Regions from separate parts of the Paenibacillus sp. FSL L8-0436 genome, predicted to be linked through region 2. Evidence: riboswitches for the same ligand, from Rfam matches in the RefSeq annotation. Region 2 holds a riboswitch; the other holds the start of a gene.
The links. Region 2 has a riboswitch for glycine ahead of gcvT (glycine cleavage system aminomethyltransferase GcvT). Riboswitches for the same ligand answer to the same signal wherever they lie in the genome.
Positions count from the first base shown of each region.

Region 1: linked by a shared signal. The riboswitch ahead of NSS79_RS33435 (amino acid permease) and the one ahead of gcvT (glycine cleavage system aminomethyltransferase GcvT) in region 2 are both predicted to bind glycine.

Region 1 covers NZ_CP151955.1:7,235,998-7,245,986, reverse strand. The annotation lists gene NSS79_RS33450 (tetratricopeptide repeat protein) at 1-837, opposite strand, end outside; gene pnuC (nicotinamide riboside transporter PnuC) at 1,106-1,783, shown strand; gene NSS79_RS33440 (AAA family ATPase) at 1,780-2,790, shown strand; glycine riboswitch at 2,908-2,988, shown strand; gene NSS79_RS33435 (amino acid permease) at 3,152-4,543, shown strand; gene NSS79_RS33430 (DUF5643 domain-containing protein) at 4,643-5,554, opposite strand; gene NSS79_RS33425 (DUF4179 domain-containing protein) at 5,576-6,733, opposite strand; partial or broken gene NSS79_RS33420 (sigma-70 family RNA polymerase sigma factor) at 6,726-7,133, opposite strand; gene NSS79_RS33415 (helix-turn-helix transcriptional regulator) at 7,652-7,996, opposite strand; gene NSS79_RS33410 (DNA-binding protein) at 8,177-8,833, shown strand; gene NSS79_RS33405 (phytase) at 8,948-9,989, shown strand, end outside.
Region 2 covers NZ_CP151955.1:6,729,066-6,739,054, reverse strand. The annotation lists gene NSS79_RS31165 (LuxR C-terminal-related transcriptional regulator) at 127-972, shown strand; gene gcvPB (aminomethyl-transferring glycine dehydrogenase subunit GcvPB) at 1,042-2,502, opposite strand; gene gcvPA (aminomethyl-transferring glycine dehydrogenase subunit GcvPA) at 2,499-3,851, opposite strand; gene gcvT (glycine cleavage system aminomethyltransferase GcvT) at 3,848-4,972, opposite strand; glycine riboswitch at 5,212-5,308, opposite strand; gene gcvH (glycine cleavage system protein GcvH) at 5,491-5,883, shown strand; gene NSS79_RS31140 (hypothetical protein) at 5,966-6,601, opposite strand; gene NSS79_RS31135 (flagellar motor protein MotB) at 6,671-7,501, opposite strand; gene NSS79_RS31130 (flagellar motor protein) at 7,498-8,283, opposite strand; gene uvrB (excinuclease ABC subunit UvrB) at 8,465-9,989, shown strand, end outside.

The DNA of each region.
Region 1 (9,989 bases), 510 kb from region 2:
TTCGTATCCTTTGGTGTAATATTCGATAGCTTCGTCGTATTTGCACAGTTTCGCCATGCAGTCTCCCCTAAAGGACCACGTACGCCATTCATCAGGATACAGATCCGTCATCTGCTCCCAAAGAACTAATGCCTGAGAAAGGTTGCCTTCTTCCTTGCAGATCAGTCCTCCATATAATTGATATAAATAACCTGGATGGATTTTGTTCAATCCTTCTAGAGTTTCTTTAGCTTCAGCGCATCTGCCATCTGCAAGTAAGTGGTTCATAAGCCATACATAACCCTGCCAGTAATCTGGATGATTTGGCACGAAATTTTTATAATACTCTATAAGTTTATGGTGATTTGAATAGTTCCAGTCAAAAATGACTCCATTCTCCGCATCCCGTAAAGCATTATGATTACTTTTTTTATGTGGATCTAATAACAGGGCCTCCTTGGCATAATGGGAAGCTAATTCACGGTGCTCCTCTGAACGATGAATGTGTAACTGAGCCAGCAATGTGAGACATGGGGCCTTTTTTTCGTCATTAGTTAGCCTTTCTTTGAGAAATTGTTCAGCATAATTAAAATCATCTTTGGAAATAAAATGTTCGGTACTAATCATATTTTCAATACGCTCTAGATGTGTGTCATCAGTTAATGCAAATAGCTCATCAATTGTAACCCCTAAAATCACAGATAACTCAGGGAGAATTTGAATATCTGGCATGGTTACGTTGTTTTCCCACTTGGATATGGCTTGGGATGACATATTCAGTTTTGTTGCAAGTTCTTCCTGAGTCATTCCTTTTTGTAAACGTAGGGTTTTGATTTTTTTTCCGATCTCAATATTCATTTGAATACCCTCCAATTTTTATCAGTTCGACTAGTCCCTTGAATTATAACTTGTGGTTTAAAATCTCCTCAATGACCGCGTGGTTAAACGAATTAACTTATCAGTTACATTAGCGGCTACAAGGCACGAAGCCTCTCTTTGGATCATTCGATTCATCAAGTGTACATTTTTGCTTTCAATGATATTAACAATATGTTATTATCAAGTTGAAATTAAGAGTGAACTAACTTTATGGTGCACAAATCGGATGAAAGCAGAGGGGATGCAAGTGAATAAATCATGGGGCGGCTGGAACCTGTTTGAATTGACCTGGCTGGTTTTGTTTACCTCAATTGCTGTTGGGTTTACGGTGCTTTCTAAGGATTCTTTATTCGGATTTACGGTCTTTATCACCGGGGTGCTGTGCGTGGTGCTCGCGGCGAAGGGAAATCTGATGAGTTATGTGTTTGGGATGTACAATACCGTTGGTTATGCATACTTGGCTTACGTCAACGGTTTGTTTGGAGAGGTTATGCTAAATCTGCTGTTCTTTGTTCCTATGAATGTGGTCGGCTTCTACATGTGGAAAAATAACCGGACTAACGGCAAGCTGTCCATGCGTCAGCTGGAGCTCAAGCGTCTGCTTCTAGTGGGGGCGGTCTGCGTATTAGGCAGCCTGCTGCTGGGCCTGGGTCTATCATTCATACCGGGGCAGAATTCGTCTTATATTGATGCCACTACGACGGTGTTATCCGTTGTCGCCACTCTATTAATGGTTCGAAGATTCAAGGAACAATGGCTGGTCTATATTGTCCTCAATATGTTCACGGTGCTGCTGTGGGTGATTCGAATGCTCGAGGGGAGCGGTGAAGGCCTGCTGATGATCGTCATGTGGAGCGCGTATCTGGTTAACGCTGTATACGGCTACTACAATTGGAACAAGGGCGCTAGGGAGGTATCAGCATGAAGAGACTTGGCTTGACGCTCGGGAAGTTTGCCCCGCTGCATAAAGGGCATCAGTTCATGTTCGAGACGGCGCTGCAAGAGGTCGATGAACTGATTGTAGTGATCTATGAGACGACGGTGACCCCGATCCCGCTGCATATCCGGGCCAACTGGATTCGCAAGCTCTACCCGGCGGTGCGGGTGATTGAAGCCTGGGACGGTCCGGACGGGTATTCGAACGACAGGGAGCATGAGATAAGGGAGGAGCAATATATTCTGGAGTTATTGAAAGGCGAGCAAGTGACGCATTTCTACTCCAGCGAGTTTTACGGAGAGCATATGAGCATCGCTTTGGGCGCAGTAGACCGGCGGGTGGATGAAGCCCGCGGGCAGGTACCGATTTCAGCTACCATGGTCCGTTCGGTTCCTTACAAGTACCGGGAATATGTGAGCGATAGCGTATATCGGGATTTAATAACAAAAGTGGTTTTTGTGGGAGCGATGTCTACCGGCAAATCCACGATCACCGAAGCGTTGGCCCGGCAGTATCGTACAACCTATGCTAGCGAATACGGGCGCGATTATTGGACGGAGCATCAGGTGGACCGCCGAATTGGCTTGGAGGCGTTCGATGAAATTGCTGTCGGCCATATAGAGCGGGAAGAATGGGCTTTACTGCAAGCGGATAAATATCTTTTTGTCGATACCAATGCGATCACCACTTATATGTTTGCCTTGGATTACCACGGCCGGGCTCCTGAACGCTTAACCCGGATCGCCCTGGAAAATGCACAGCGGTACGACCTTTTTTTCCTGTGTGACGACGATATTCCTTACGAGGATACATGGGACCGCAGCGGGAACCAGAAGCGGCATATTTTCCATAAGCAAATTATTGCAGATTTGAAGGAGCGGCGGATTCCCTACATCACGCTTCGGGGAAGCCTGGAGGAGCGAATGGGCAAGGTAGACGAAGTGCTGGCAACGTTCAAGCCCTATCATAATTATTTTGGCGAAGCACGGTGGTAACTAATGTTATTGACAAAACTTTTGACTATGATTAGTATTGAAAAATATTTAAAAGAAGTTATGATCCTATAATCAAATAATTTCTAAGCTATGAATGCTATGGATCACACTATAGCAGGAGCAGCTTCTGGAGAGACCGTGGGGATTCCCCGGCGCCGAAGGGTTCACAATCTCAGGCAAAAGGACAGAAGAGTACTGGATAATTCATTTGTTATTCTGATAAGCGTCAGAATAATGAATGTATTTTATTTAATATTCTTATGACCGTGAGATTGGAGCGCATCCAGTCTCTTTTTTTATTGTCATTTTTACTTGTTCATCATTTCACAAAGAATTATTAGATGTAGAGGGGGAGTTTCACATGGCACCACAAGAACTAAAGAGAGATTTAGAGAACCGGCATGTTCAGCTCATTGCAATTGGGGGGACCATCGGGACCGGATTATTTTTAGGATCAGGTAAAGCTATACAACTCGCAGGACCATCCATCATCTTTGCTTATTTAATCGTCGGTATTGCCGTGTTTTTTGTTATGAGGGCCTTAGGAGAACTTCTGTTGTCGAAAGCGGGTTATCAATCTTTTACAGACATCGCCGAAGATTATCTTGGACCGCGCGCAGCATTTGTAACCGGATGGACCTATTGGTTTTGTTGGATCATGACGGCTATGGCGGATATTATAGCTGTTGGCGTATATGTACAATATTGGTTTGATATCCCGCAATGGATCCCTGCCGTCATTTGTTTAATCATTTTATTAGGACTCAATTTATTAACTGTAAAAAGTTTTGGCGAATTGGAATTCTGGTTTGCTTTAATCAAGGTAGTGACTATTCTCGCGTTAATTGTTATCGGGGCAATCCTGCTGGTGATTGGATTCAAAACAGCGAACGGAACGGTTACTGTCCGTAATATTTGGGCACATGGGGGGATATTCCCGAACGGGGTTTCAGGGTTCCTACTTTCCTTTCAAATGGTTGTGTTTGCCTTTGTCGGTGTAGAATTGGTGGGGGTATCGGCAGCCGAAACATCCAATCCGGAAAAAACCATCCCATCGGCTATTAATAAAATTCCTTTAAGAATTCTATTTTTCTACGTGGGTGCCATTATCGCCTTGTTATGCATCAACGCATGGACGGAACTGAATCCGGCAGAAAGTCCTTTTGTTAAAACATTTAGTTTGGTGGGGATACCGATTGCTGCTGGAATTATTAACTTTGTCGTATTAACTTCAGCCGCGTCTGCCTGTAACAGCGGAATGTTCTCAACAAGCCGGATTCTATATAATTTGAGCAGGAATGACCAGGCTCCAGCCAATTTTGCAAAGCTGAATAAAAATCATGTCCCAAGCAATGCGCTTTTCATCTCCACGCTTGTGTTATCCGTGGGAGCTCTTTTGAGTAAGCTGATTCCGGAGACTGCTTTTGGAATCGTGACGACCATCAGTGCCATTTGTTTCATCTGGGTTTGGGGTATCGTTCTGATCTGCCATTTGCGGTATAAGAGAACAAAGCCGGAATTGCAGGCGAAGTCAAAATTCAAAGCACCGTTCACCCCATTTATTAATTATGTAGTCCTAGCGCTGTTTGCAATCATACTCATTATTATGCTGTTTGCTGAAGAAACACGTCCGGCCTTATTGTTGACGCCGTTATGGTTTATTCTATTATTTGTTTTGTATTCGGTGAATCGGAGAAAGCGGGAAAGAAGCAGCAAAATAATTAGTACAGAATCACATCCCATGGATGCCTAACGCTCACTTTTTTATGAAAAAGGGGATTGCCTCAGGCCTTTCGGCCGGATAGGCAATCCCCTGTTCCAAATCAATATGGGTAGGCTTGCTGCGACAACGCTATTTCAGAGGAATTTTCATTTCCAGTTGCTCGTTGTAAATTTTAACTACCTTTCCTTTAGAATCCAATTTATATGCCCCGGTGTTGCCCTTTTCAAAAACTGCTTTATAAGGCCGGATAATCAGATATTCTGCGGCTGGGTTAATCTTTCCGAACAATAAATCTTCAGAAGTAGTATCCCGGGTAATTGCAACAGTGTCCCTCGCGATCGAGTTTAACTCATTTCCGAGATTATCATAAATATCATATCCTATATCATAGGCTTGAATGTTGGGTACTCCTTTTACCGCCAGTGCAATGCGCACAGAAGCCTCTCCTACAGCGACTCGGGTGGTTTCAATTTCAAATTGGCTGTCTGCCTTTGGAGCAGGCGGCTGAATGTTACGCACCACTCCTTCTTGCTTAAGAGAAAACTTCAGTACGTACGGCTCTTGTATACCTTGGAGCTCCACATTCACGCTGATTTCAGAGCCAGCGGCTAGACCTGCCTTTTGTTCTTCATTTAACCATCCGATTGGCAGTACAACAACCGCCTTGTTGCTATCACCGTCCTTGCTCCAGCGCGGTGACTTCAACTCAATGCCTCCAGGTTGAGCTATCTTTGCATCTATACCCACTATTGTCCCTTCTGCAAGATAGGGTTTGCCTTTAGCATCTAAGGTTATTCCTGCGAAATTTCCTGAATATAAGGTTCCCTCACAGCTCAGATTGATCTTAATATAATTGCCGTCAAATTGTGCACTTCCTTTTACAGTAAGCTTATCGTGTGAATCCGAGGCTTTTGGTGTATTCAGGGAAGCTTCAGCAGCCGGTTGAACAACAGATGCATGGGTTGCAGCCGGCATTCCCAGCCCTCCAAGGCATACTGCAGCGCTTAAAATTACAGATAATTTCATTGTCTTTTTTCTCATAATATCCATCTCCTAAGTTTTTTATTGAATTAACACGCTTATTTCCAGACCGTCGATATAATGCTTCACCGTGTTTCCGAAACGGTCTGTTTTGAATAGCCCGCTCTTTCTTTCCGGGTCCTTGAACTCATTAAGATAGGCACGGATTGTGAGCTTATTAGGATGCTTGTCGAACGGCTCTGTAAGCAAATCCACATGAAGTGACCCATTGGAAGAATAGAGGGCTTCTTTTGATATATTTTCTAACACTAGTCCTTGTTCATCCTTTACTTCAAAGCTTATTAAATGCAAATCTGGATTATCTACATCTGTCTCTTGTTCGAGCATAAGCGACAGACGGGTCGTTAATGGGCTGTATTCCAGCTTTTGCAGCGACAAACTGAAGCCTTCTGCTTGTGCGTGTATATTGGGTGTGGTAATAGTATTCTCTGTAACCTTACGTGCAGGAATCTGGAGAATAAACGGTTCATTAATACCTTGTAAGCGAACTGTTAGGGTCAGTACAAATTGATCAGGAAAAGCTTTGGTGGAGACACCCAAATTCGAAGAATCCACCAGCCTAAAAATAGCTGTATTGCTCTCCTTGCCTCCCATCCAGGTTAGAAACGGAATAGTCGCCCATTGCCTATCTGCAAAGTCCTCCAGTGAGACTCCGTCGATCAATACGTCTGCATAATCTATTGTGCCTTTCTCCAGAAAAGGCTTCCCGTCTGTCCCCATCGTCACTTCGGTCAGCGTACTGCCCAGCCCTTCTCCCTCACGCTTCACGGAGAATGCTAAACGGCTGCCGTCAAATACGGCCTCTTCGGCAGATAAGGTGATTCCTTCATGAGTATCACTGCTGTTCGGGCGGGAAATCAGACCCAAACGCTGCGCGGCCTGCAACCCCAGATCACCGGCCTGTTCAAAAATGCCGCCTACCCATGGAAGCTGCTTTAGCGCATTGGCCAGTGCTGGCGGATAGATTGCCGTTAGCATAACACTGAGCAATATTGCCGCAGTAATAGCCGCAATTTTTGGATATACCTTGCTTTTCTTTTTCTTGTCCGCAGAATCCTGAACAATTGTGGAGAGAGATGCATAAGTCGAATCCTGCCGTGATCGCAGTAAAGGAGGAAGCTCCTGTGTATTAGCTTGTCTTAGCTCCCTGAGCTGCTTTTCTAAGTTTTTATTATTCATTAGCAAGACCTTCCCCCCGTACAGGATGTATCTGTTTGGATAACAATCGCCGTGCGCGGTGAAGCCGTGCCCTGACCGCCCCTTCGGTGATGCTAAGTACATCCGCAATCTGCTTAATGGATAAATCCTCATAGTAGAAAAGCACGATAGCAAGCCGCAGGGGCTCGTCCAGCCGGTTAATGGAGCTTTGCAGGTCCACATTCCCTGAGGCTTCAAAAGGCAAATAGGAAACATTCGTTTCTTCGGGAATCTCCGCCATAACCACAGTTCGTTCCCGCATACGGAGCAACTGATTGCATTCATTAATCAGGATGCGTATAACCCAGGTTTTAAAAAATTTGGGCTGCTTAAGGTTGGCCAACCCTTTGTACACCTTCAGTGTCGTTTCCTGAAGAGCGTCCGCGCAATCTTCATCTTAAATCAGAATGGTTTTAGCTACTCTGTACAGCTGTGATTCCAGTTGCCTGAAAAGACGGGTAAATGCCTCATGGTCGCCTTTCTGTGCCTTTTTGATATCCAGTTCGTTTTCCAGCAAATGATTCTTCCTCCTCGAGGGCCCTCTGTATAATTAGATGGATGAGACATACAAAAAGTTATCTTTTAGGCAAAAAAAATTAAAATTCTTCAATATCACCTTCCAAGAAGCAACTCTGGCAGTTATTCTTATAAATGAAAAAGACCCCTTAAAAAAGGGGCCGCATCTAATCATAGTATATGACTGAAATTTAATGATAGTATGAAAATAAATGATTTAGCGATTCCCCCATAGTAGAGCCAACCCTTCCAACTTACCTCAAATTGGAAGGGTTTTGCCATGCTCTTTATTCACTATTCCTCATGATTCAAGTTTACTTTACTGGGAATCTTGACATGCTCCGGAATGATTTCTTGCGTATAAAATGGTATTGTTATGACTTTTTATTTGAACGCACCTCTAACCTCTTTGACAATCCTTCTTATTCTCTCAATCTCCTCTACATTAAGCTCGCTCACAACTATTGCATACTCATCAATTGCTTCGCGTTGTGCTGCTTCGATCTCGTTTTGTTTATCATAACTTTGCAAAAGTTCGCTTGGCTTAACTTTTAAGGCGGTTACAATTTTCTCAAGTGAATCTATAGAAAAATTCCGTTCTCCTCGCTCTACTGATCCTATGTAGGCATCATCTAGGGTGGACAACTCTGCTAATTGCTGCTGGGTTAAACCTTTTGCTTTTCGAATATCCCTGATTCGGTCTCCAACCATGTTGCGTAATTTTATCATTACTAATCACCTCTCCTAAAGGTTAGGAGAGTCTTGGTATAAATAGCAGGGATGTATAGGCGGTAAAATATATTGAATAAACTACGTATAAGGAGTATATTTTGTTTATTCTACTACTTCTAACTGAATAGATAAAGAAACTTTTTTCTGAACAATACTCTTTATAAGGAGGTTTCACCTATGCACCACTCCATCCTCAAAGCCTTCAACCCGGATATTCTTGTCGAAATCCTGGAGGCCGCATATTTGTTTGAACAATGGAACAAGCTGATTTATACCGCAGATATCCTGCTTAACTATGCCCAACGTATTTATGAAGAGCGGCAGTACTGCAAAGCAATGGGATTGAATATACCTATAATTGAGATGAAACATCCGCTTGTTTATTATTTTGGGTTCAGTCAACAGATGCAGGGAGATGCATATCAAATGCTGGGGGATTACGAGCACGCCAAGGATAGTATCTACAGATACGCAGAACTTGGCTGGTTAGAGGATTTGGGGAGGGACGGCCAAGAGATTGCTCGTGAATTTCGGTTCTTGGCAAAGGTGAATTTATACGCCGTAGAGATTTTATCAGGAAAGACAGAACTCCTCAGTGACTATGTGCGCTTTCTTCAGACGTATCCGAAGGGAACATTGGATGGACTGGCTGTTATTATGCAAGCTGCGCTGTGTTATGAATTAAATGTGGATGAGCAACTGCGCCTCTTAACTGATGAAATAACAGGAATCGAGTCTGAACAGGATGGAGAGGTACGGTCGAAGTACAGGAAATGTTGTGATCTCGTGGATTTATATAATAAGAGGAAGGCTCAATACACTCCCATCCCATAAACTTGAATTTACATTGTTAATTTTACAAAGGCCTAGTTGTCCGTTAATACTTCTTTTACACTCATCTTCTATAGTTAAGCAATTACTAAAAATAGAGGGGAACATTGAACATCAATGAAAACATGGGAAACTGTATTATCTACGCTGCTCCTTGCAGGCGCTCTACTTCCTGCCGCAACAACTAACGCAGCATCTGCCTCAGACCTAAAAGGTTATGAACCTCTGCGTAAGCACATGGATAGGATTGGAGCAACTATCACTTGGGATAGCGACGATAAGTCGGCACTGGTCAAGCTGAAGAACGGATTCGCGGGCACGTTCACGGCAGGCGAGAAGGAATATCGTCTGGCGGGTAAAGCCGGCGAGCTTCCGGCGGAGGTCAAATTAGCCGATGGCAAGATGTACATTCCTTCTAAGCTGCTTCAAGCGATTCTGGCTGAAAATGCAAAGTTCATCAATTCCGCCGATATCATCACCCCTTATTCTGTAACCGCCCAGGTGGAGACGGCAGCCGTTGAAGATGGCGAGGATGCAGCCGATGACCCGGCCATCTGGCTCGATTCTGCGAACCCGGCGAATTCCAAAATCATTGCCACGAACAAAGGCGGAGGCGTCCTTGTCTATGATTTGAACGGCAAAGAGCTTCAAAATTATAAAGTAGGAAAAATGAACAATATCGATATTCGTTATGATTTTCAGCTTGGCGGTAAAAAAGTAGATATTGTTGGCGCGACCAACCGTTCTACGAACACGATCGATATTTTTGCCATGGATGGGGCTACCGGGAAGTTGACTGACATCGTAGCAGAGCCCATTAAAGCGAAGATGGAAGAGGTATATGGATTCAGTCTTTACCACAGTTTGAAATCGGGCAAATATTACGCACTGGTGCTGGGTAAAGAAGGCGAATTTGAACAATATGAGCTGATAGAGAATGGAAAAGGCAAGGTTTCAGGCAAGCTCGTCCGCGAGTTTAAGCTGGCTACGCAATCAGAAGGAATGGTAGCCGATGATGAGTATGGCATGCTGTATATAGCAGAAGAGGATTACGCGATATACAAATATAATGCGGAGCCTGATAGCGGGACCAAACCTTTGTCCACTGTCGATATTGCGGATGGACGCCGGCTGCAGGATGATATTGAAGGGCTGACTC
Region 2 (9,989 bases):
CCTAATTATGATAGGAATCTTTTACTGTATTATCTTTTCTGAATCATTTGTAGTTACTTGAATATATCATTTTAGAATGTTATTCTTTTTCGGTAATACAAATGATGGAAATCAGGAGGGATTTAATTGACATCAGCTTACGATCAGACAAAATTTTGGTATTCACCAGGAGACCTAAAAAAGGAACAATTGGATTCGTTCTATTCATTGAGTAAAATTAGCAGTTTAATAGCTCACGATAATAAGAGAGAGCTCTCTTTTTCGGAGATTAAGCCGGATTCTATATATCATAAAGCAATGATTACTTCCTTACATAACGAGATGTTTAAAATTAGTAAGTACATATCAGTAGACTTTGCAGCTTTTCTTACCGACGATATTGGGGAAATTCTTGATTTGTATCCTTCATCACCTGATATAAAAGAAGAACTCAATAAGGTCAGATTAGGAGTTGGAACGAGTTTTGCCAAACATGAGCACGGATTGAATGCTGTTTCGCTAGCAATTGAGATGAATTCTATTGGAGTAGTTAAAGGAATGGAACATACAAATTCGTTATTCTTCGATTGGAATTGTGTATGTTCACCTCTCTATTCAGAGGGGGAGATACAAGGATATATAGATATTTCATTTTATAAGGGGCAGCAAATTGAATTAGCCATCCCATTAATCCAGCAGATAGCGGAAAATGTAAGTTGTAAATGGATGCTGAGCAACCCCGAGTTACAGTTGCTTAAGCTGGAAATGAGTTTCGATGAATATAGCTTGACCGGGCGAGAAAAAGACGTAGCTCAAATGTGGTTATCAGAAAAAAGTGCATTATTTATTTCCAACGGTTTAGGAATTAGTGAAGGTACAGTGAGAAATGTAATTAAGAGCATATATAATAAAATGAAAGTAACTGACCGTTGGCAGTTCATTAAGAAGCTTTCTCCTAATTCCGAAAATAACCCAAAATTCTTATATAAATAGCATTTATTCCTTGTTCAAAAAGGAGCCCACAGTGAAAAATGGGCTCCTTTGATTAATTAAATAAGATTTTTAACCGCAAGAACAATTCAATACCGGCTTACGCGCAGCCTGTGTCTCGTCGAGACGGCTGATCTCCGTAGTATGCGGAGCATAAATCACGATTTCCGGAGTCTCCTGGGCTTCCTTGACGATTTGAATCATCGTTTCGATGAAGCCATCAAGCGTTTCCTTGCTTTCGGTTTCGGTCGGCTCAATCATCATGCACTCTTCCACAGTCAGCGGGAAGTAGACCGTTGGCGGGTGGTAGCCGAAGTCGAGCAGGCGTTTGGCAACGTCCAGCGTGCGCACGCCGTATTGCTTAAGATTCCTGCCGGACATCACGAACTCGTGCTTGCAGACACCCGGATACGGAATTTCAAAATACGGTGCCAGCCGGTGCATCATATAGTTGGCATTCAGCACGGCGTTCTCGGAAACCTCGCGCAGGCCGTCCGGCCCGTAGGTACGGATATAGGCATAGGCACGGACGAGAATTCCAAAGTTGCCGTAAAAGGCTTTGACCCGCCCGATGGATTCCGGGCCGCCATAGTTCAGCGAGAAGCTGTCATCTTCATTCTTGACCACTGTAGGCTGCGGAAGAAAAGGAATCAGCTTCGCCTTCACGCCGACAGGTCCGGCTCCCGGGCCGCCGCCGCCGTGCGGGGTGCTCATCGTCTTGTGCAAATTCAAATGCACCACATCGAAGCCCATATCGCCGGGACGGGTAATGCCCATAATGGCATTGGAGTTGGCTCCATCGTAATAGAGCAGTCCGCCCGCTTCATGTACAATTGCAGCAATCTCCACAATCTGCGTTTCGAACAGGCCAAGTGTGCTGGGGTTGGTCAACATCAGCGCGGCGGTATCGCTGCCGACAGCAGCCTTCAGCGCTTCAAGATCAACCATTCCTTTATTATTGGAAGGAATCGTCACTGTATCGAGTCCGGCTGCTGCGGCGCTGGCCGGGTTGGTGCCATGCGAGGAGTCCGGCACAATCACCTTCGTGCGGATCTCGCCGCGGCTCTCATGGTAGGCGCGGATCATCATCAGGCCAGTCCATTCACCATGTGCGCCTGCGGCAGGCTGCAGGGAGACGGCATCCATGCCGGTCAAAGCGGAAAGATCATTTTGCAGGGTGTACATCAGTTCCAGGGCACCCTGAATGCTTTCTTCCGGCTGGTAAGGATGAATCTTGGCCAGTCCCGGGAAGCGGGCAACATCTTCGTTGATCTTCGGATTGTATTTCATCGTGCAGGAGCCGAGCGGATAGAATCCGTTGTCGACGCCGAAGTTGCGCCGGGACAGCGCAGTGTAGTGGCGGATGACATCCACTTCGGATACTTCCGGCAGCACGACCGGTTCGCTGCGCAGAAGTCCTGCAGGGATCAGTGCATCAAGGTTCTCGTCCTGCGGAACATCACATTGCGGCAGGGAGTAGGCCGAGCGGCCGGGACGGCTAAGCTCAAAGATCAGACTTTGTTCCGGTTTCATAAACAGCCCTCCAGTGCGCTGGTGAATTGGTCAATTTCGGTTTTGCTTCTTTTCTCCGTGACGGCAATCAGCATATGTCCGGCAAGCTCCGGATAATCACGGCCCAGATCGTAACCGCCGAGATAACCTGCTTTAATGAGCTTGGAATTAATTTCGCTCACTCCACTTCCTTCGGGAAGCTTCAGGACGAATTCGTTAAAGTAAGGAGCTGAGAACGCAGCCGCAGCACCGTTTATTTCACCGAGTTTGCCGGCGGCATAGTGGCTCTTTCGGATGTTCAGCTCGCCGACCTCGCGCATGCCTTCTTTGCCCATCACGGACAAATAGACGGAGGCGCACAGCGCCAGCAGCGCCTGGTTGGAGCAAATGTTCGAAGTGGCTTTTTCGCGGCGGATATGCTGCTCGCGGGCCTGCAGCGTCAGCACGAAGCCGCGTTTGCCGTTCCGGTCAACGGTCTGGCCGACAATCCGGCCCGGCATGCGGCGCATCAGATGCTCCGCTACGGCGAAGAATCCGCAGGTTGGTCCGCCCAGCGAAGCCGGAATGCCCAGCGGCTGCGCGTCACCGACGACGATGTCGGCGCCGAGCTTGCCCGGCGTTTCCAGCACGCCGAGCGCCAGCGGGTTGGCGCTGACAATGAACAGGCCTTTGACGCCGTGGATCAGCGGCTCGATGGCACCGAGTTCTTCTATTGCGCCGAAGAAGTTCGGTGACTGCACCAGGACCGCCGCCGTGTCGCCGTCGATGGCTGCGGCAAGCTTCGCTTGGTCGGTTACACCGTCTTTATAGTCAATCTCTACGACATCGAGGCCCCAGGCCCCTGCCGAAGTGCGCAGCACCTGGCGGGCCTCCGGATGCACGGTGCGGGAGACAATCAGCTTTTTGCGTTTGGTGGCACCAGCTGCAAGTACTGCCGCTTCCGAGAAAGCCGTAGCGCCATCGTACATGCTGGCGTTGGCCACCTTCATGCCGGTCAGCTCACAAATGTAGGACTGGAATTCAAAGATCGCCTGCAGCTCGCCTTGGCTGATTTCCGGCTGGTAAGGGGTATAAGCAGTATAGAATTCCGAACGGGAGATGACATGATTGATGACAACCGGGATATGATGGTCATACAGGCCGGCGCCGAGGAAGCTGGCGTGGGTATCGAAATTGGCATTTTTGTCGGCCAGCTCTTTCATATGGCGCAGCAAGGCGTATTCATCCAGCGCCTCCGATATCGGCATAGTTCCCTGATAACGGACGGCCTCGGGGATATCGGAGAACAGCTCCTCCATGGACTGAATTCCGACTGCTTCCATCATTTCATGGCGGTCTTGTTCAGTCATTGGCAGATAACGGTGCTTCATTGCGGCTTCACTCCCTGGCTCTTTTTGTAGAATGGCGCTTTGACCACGACAGCCTTGAGCTGCTTGCCGCGGATCTCTACGTTTACCTCTGTGCCTATTTCACTGTAAGCTGCATCCAGCAGCGCAAGTCCGAGATTGCGTTTGAGTGTCGGTGACTGGGTGCCGGTGGTCACTTCACCGATCTTTACTCCATCTCCGTATACAGGGTAGTGGGAACGCGGAATGCCGCGGTCGATCATTTCCAGACCGACGAGGCGGCGGGGCAGACCGTCAGCCTTCTGCTTCACCAGCGCATCACGGCCGATGAAATCTTCTTTGTCCAGCTTCACGAAGAACTGCACGCCTGCTTCCAGCGGCGTAATATCCGCTGACAGCTCCTGGCCGTACAGTGGCAGCTTGGCTTCAAAGCGCAGCGTGTCGCGTGCGCCAAGACCGGCCGGTGTAAGGCCGTGCGGAGCCCCCGCTTCCAGCAGGCCGTTCCACAGCGCAGCCGCCGTATCCGGCGGCGCGTAGAGCTCGAATCCGTCCTCGCCGGTATATCCGGTGCGGGAGAGCAGAACGTTCACGCCGCATACCTCGGCGTTCTCGATGAAGTGGAAAGGCTTCAGCTCAGCAATGGGAGCCGCTGTAACTTTGGAGAGGATGGCCTCAGCCAGCGGGCCCTGCAGGGCGAGCAGAAGAGTCTCATCCGAGATATTGCTCAGGCTGACGCCGCTGAATTCTGCGGTGAGATGCTCCTGCAGCCACTGAAAGTCCTTGTCGATGTTGGAGGCGTTCACGACAAGCATGTAATGCTCTTCGCCGAGGCGGTATACGAGCAAATCATCGACAACACCGCCGTTTGGATATAGAAGCAGCGTGTACTGCGCTCCACCGTCTGCCAGCTTGCTGACATCATTAGTCGTCATTTTTTGCAGGAAGGCTTCGGAGCCGCTGCCGCTAACCATGAATTCACCCATATGCGACACATCGAACAGTCCGGCTTGCCCGCGCACGGCCTCATGCTCCTTGACGATTCCGGTAAACTGCACCGGCAGCTCCCAGCCGCCGAAGTCAATGCATCTGGACTCCGCATAAGCAGAATAAAGGTCATAAAAAGGCGTTCTTTTCAAAGCGTTCATGTGCTCACTCCCTTGGTCTGATTACATGCAAGCCTAACGGGATTTCCTTTGCCGGCAGGGACGGTGTCCGTTTCTGCCCATTAAAAAAAAGGACAGGCGGAAGCCGAATATGCGTACGCGCATATATAGACTTCCGCTCTGTCCTTTGTACCTGAGAGTTACCCTGCTGTGAACCCGGCAGGTTTCCCCGTTGGTGACCAGTACGCTGCAATAGCAGGGCCTGATGCTCTCCAGAGATGCGTCCGGCAAAGGTCCTTTTGCCTGAGAGATTCACCCCGTAGAGGGCTTACTCCTTCGGCGCCGTCTTCAAGAGACGGTCTCTCCCTATGCCATCATTCGCAAACCGTATAATTTTCTGCTGTCTCCATTAAACCGGGTATGGAGGTGCACTGTCAACAAAAAAACGTCAAAAAGATGACAAATTTAAATTTCCTGTCAGTTATATTGACATTGAGCAGGACGATAACTTAGTCTATAACTAAATTTACAACTCCAATTCGGAAATGAGGCGGCTTGAAATGAGTGAAGTGCTAGATAACCTGCTGTACAGCGAGGAGCATGAATGGGCGCAGCAGGGCGAAGGGCGTTTAATACGTGTTGGGATTACGGACCATGCCCAGCATTTACTAGGCGATATCGTATTTGTGGAATTTCCTGAAGTTGGATCGGCTATTTCTGCCGGGGACAGCGTGGGCAGCATTGAATCCGTGAAGACGGTTTCCGAATTATATTCACCGGTATCGGGAACGGTGACCAAGATTAACGATGCACTGGAGAACAGCCCGGAGCTGATTAACGATCAGCCGTACGGCGGGGGCTGGATTTTTGAACTGGAGATCGAAGGCGAGTATGCCGACGCCGTATCGGGACTGCTGGACGCAGCCGCTTACCGTGAACGGGTTGGGGAATAACAATTGGTTTTGTGGAAAATTTATTAAAGACGGATTTCGCGCATTAGCTGCACTAATGTGAGGAGTCTGTCTTTTTGCGCTTTCAGCGGCTTGGGAAATCTGCAAGTCCCGGATAAAAATGTGGAGCCATCCGCCACAAGAAGGGCAGCAGTGCAAGGCTAATCAGGACGAATAAACAGCATAAAAGGATAAATCTGTAGATTTTGCGAGGGGGTGCAGCCGGTCTGAGCACAAAGTAGTAAACTCCGATAGAGTAAAAGGGATACAGCAGGACAGCTGCCATGGCCATGCAGACAAAAAAGGTCATCTCACCGGCTGAGCTGGGGATCATTGTGTCCGGGTAATACACGGGATCAAGCTGCAAAAAGATAACCCAAAGCGGCACATAAGCGAAGAACAGGTGCAGAAAAAAGCAGCGGATGCGTCCGTTGTCGGCCAGACCGTAGAGCATCCACCAGACTCCCAGCCAGGGCAAGGCAAAAGCGCCGCCCGCAAGCAGAAAACGAACGGCGATTTGAATCAGCTTGCTTAGCGGATACACATTGGCTTGTTCGCCCCAGAAAAGGGAGTACGACGAGAGTAAAAGGAAATAAGCCATGCCCCCAACGAAGAACGTAATGATTCCCTGGAGAAACGCGGTAACCAATAGCGAGACTAGTAGACGCAGATTTTTTAAAAATCGGGTGGGATCAGGTGATGTTCCGTTTAGAGTTTCCATACCTATTCAGACTCCTTTAGAAGCAAATGTAACCTTTCATCATCTGCTGTTCTGGGCTGATAGGCGGAATTATTCTTCGTCTTGAAGCTGCCGCAGCACGATTAGCTCGACGCGGCGGTTTTTCTGTTTTCCAAGCAGTGTAGTATTGTCGGCAGCGGGCCGGGTATCAGCATAGCCGGCATACTGGAAGGTATCCGGATCCAGTCCTTCATTGTCGAGGAAGAAACGCAGGATGGAGAGTGCCCGCGCACCTGACAGCTCCCAGTTGTCGTTATAGCGTGAGCCAACCGACACCGGGGTATTGTCGGTATGCCCCTCAATGCTGATAGATGCGCCTATGCCGCGGAACAGGCCTGAGAGCTGGCGGAGCGCAGGGAATGCAGGTGCTTTCAGCTCGGCTTTGCCGGCATCGAACAGGAACCGGTCGCTAAGCGTAATGGCAATGCCCTGAGGTTTATCTGCAACAAAGATCTGATCCCCGAGGTTGTTGTCTTCAACATATTTGGTGATGACGCCCATCAATGAGGCCAGCTTCGCTTCCTGTTCCTTGAAAGCCAGTTCACGTGACGAAGGCGGCTGAGCCGCCTCTCCGGCATTGGCTGTGCCTGCAGCTTCGCTTCCTGTTCCATTATCCTGACTGTTTGTTGAGCCGCTGTTTTCCGTTTCTTGTTGGCTCTCCAGAATGCCATCCCCACCTTCAAGCACGGGGATGCCGCTCCTGAACGTTTCCGAAAGGGAACCGGTGACAATCTTGTATTTCTGCACGTCCAGACTGCTCATGGCGTACATGATGACGAAAAATATAAGTAAAAGTGTAATGAGATCGGCATAAGTGATCATCCAGCGGTCATTGCTCTCCCGGCCTTCGGCGTGCTGCTTACGCCGGTTTCTCTGCCTCATAGCAGCCCTCTTGCATACTCACGCTTACGGCTTCCGGCAGAATCCGCAGTGAAGGAGCTAAGCTTCTTGCGCACCAGCTGCGGATGATCCCCGTTCTGCAGGGCCAGAATGCCGACCAGCAGCATCTCCATGCCAGCCAGCTCGGTTTGGCTGCGGGATTTGATCTTGGAGGCAATGGGTAAAAATATTAGATTAGCGCTGGCTACACCATAAAGCGTCGCTGTAAAAGCGACTGCGATGGATGCTCCCAGATTAGAAGGGTCGGTCAGATTGCTGAGTACATGGATCAGTCCCATGACCGTCCCGATAATCCCCATCGTTGGTGCGTAGCCTCCGGCCGCCTCAAAAATTTTGGCGTAGCCGTTGTACTTCAACTCTTTGGCATCCATGTCCAGCTCCAGAATCTGGCGAACCTCGTCAGCATCTGTGCCGTCGACGATCAGCAGCAATCCTTCACGGGTAAAGGGATTGGGATGTTCTTCGGCTTTTTGCTCCAGCAGGAGCACTCCGCCGCGCCGGGTAATAGCAGCCATGGAGATCAGCTCCTCCGCGTTCTGCTCACTCAGGTCCGGCTGCCTGCCGAAGGCCATGCGCAGAGCAGCAGGGATGTGGCGCAGTTTAGATGCGGGAAAGCTGATGAGAACAGCGGCCAATGTGCCGCCAAAGACAATCAGTGCAGCATTAGGCTGCAGCAATCCGGAGAGATTACCGCCTTCCCAAAAGAAGCCGCCGATCATAGCGGCCAGTCCAGCCAGGAGGCCGATAATTGCGGTGATATCCATAGGTTATGACTCCTTACTTTTCTATATATTATGGTTTGCATGAATGTAGGCAACACTGTATAATAAACGGGAACAAGTATTCTTATCTTCCATATTTTTCAGGATTGTATGGAGAGCCAGTACTTAGGGCCACAATTATACTATACTACTATATTTTAGACGATAGAGGGGAGACGGGCAAATGAGCGATATTGTCGTCAGTACGAAGACTTTTGAACTGGAGTCCGAATACACACCCCAGGGCGATCAGCCTCATGCCATTGAGGAATTATTGGACGGCATCCGGCAGGGTAAGAAGCACCAGACGCTGCTGGGAGCGACGGGCACAGGTAAGACATTCACCGTCGCACAAGTGATTTCCAAGTTAAACCGCCCCACGCTGGTAATTGCGCACAACAAGACGCTTGCTGCGCAGCTGGCGAGTGAATTCAAAGAGTTTTTTCCGAACAATTCGGTAGATTACTTCGTCAGTTACTACGATTACTACCAGCCAGAGGCTTACATTCCCTCCTCCGACACCTACATCGAGAAAGATTCCAGCATCAATGAAGAGATAGATAAGCTGCGCCACTCCGCGACTAGTTCATTGTTTGAACGGCGCGATGTTATTATTGTAGCGAGCGTATCTTGCATTTACGGCCTCGGTTCGCCGAAGGAATACGGAAGCCTCCTGCTCTCGCTGCGGGTAGGGATGGAGAAGCCGCGCAACCAGATCTTAAGCAGACTAGTAGATATCCAGTATCAGCGCAATGACATAAATTTTGTCCGCGGTACATTCCGTGTGCGCGGCGATGTGGTTGAGATCTTCCCGGCTTCACAGGGAGAACATGCCATCCGGGTAGAATTGTTTGGCGACGAGATTGAACGGATTACCGAGATTGACGTGCTGACCGGAGAATTAATCGGTGAACGTGAGCATATCGCCATCTTTCCGGCATCTCACTTTGTAACCCAGGAAGAAACGATGAAGGTTGCGCTCGTCAACATTGAACGTGAGCTGGAGGAACGGCTGGCCGTTCTTCGCGACGCAGGCAAGCTGCTGGAAGCCCAGCGGCTGGAGCAGCGGACGCGTTATGACATCGAGATGATGAAGGAGGTCGGCTTCTGCTCCGGGATTGAGAACTATTCGGGACCACTCACCTTCCGTGAGCCGGGAGCAACCCCTTATACCTTGATGGACTATTTCCCGGATGACATGCTGATTATTATTGATGAATCCCATGTTACCCTTCCGCAGATCAGGGCCATGTATAACGGTGACCGAGCGCGGAAGACGGTTCTGGTAGAGCATGGATTCCGCTTGCCGTCAGCGCTGGATAACCGGCCGCTTCAGTTTGAGGAGTTCGAAGACAAGGTAAGCCAGATTGTCTATGTGTCCGCTACGCCAGGTCCATACGAAATGGAACACTGCGATACGATGGTGCAGCAGATTATCCGCCCTACCGGTCTGCTAGATCCGATTATTGAGGTGCGTCCGACAGAAGGCCAGATCGATGATCTGATCAGTGAAATCCGCGAGCGTGTGGAACGGGATGAACGGGTACTGGTAACGACACTTACGAAGAAAATGTCCGAGGATCTGACCGATTACTTCAAGGAGATCGGGATCAAGGTCCGATATATGCACTCTGACATCAAGACGCTGGAGCGGATGGCAATTCTGCGTGATCTGCGTCTCGGTACGTTCCATGTTCTTGTGGGTATCA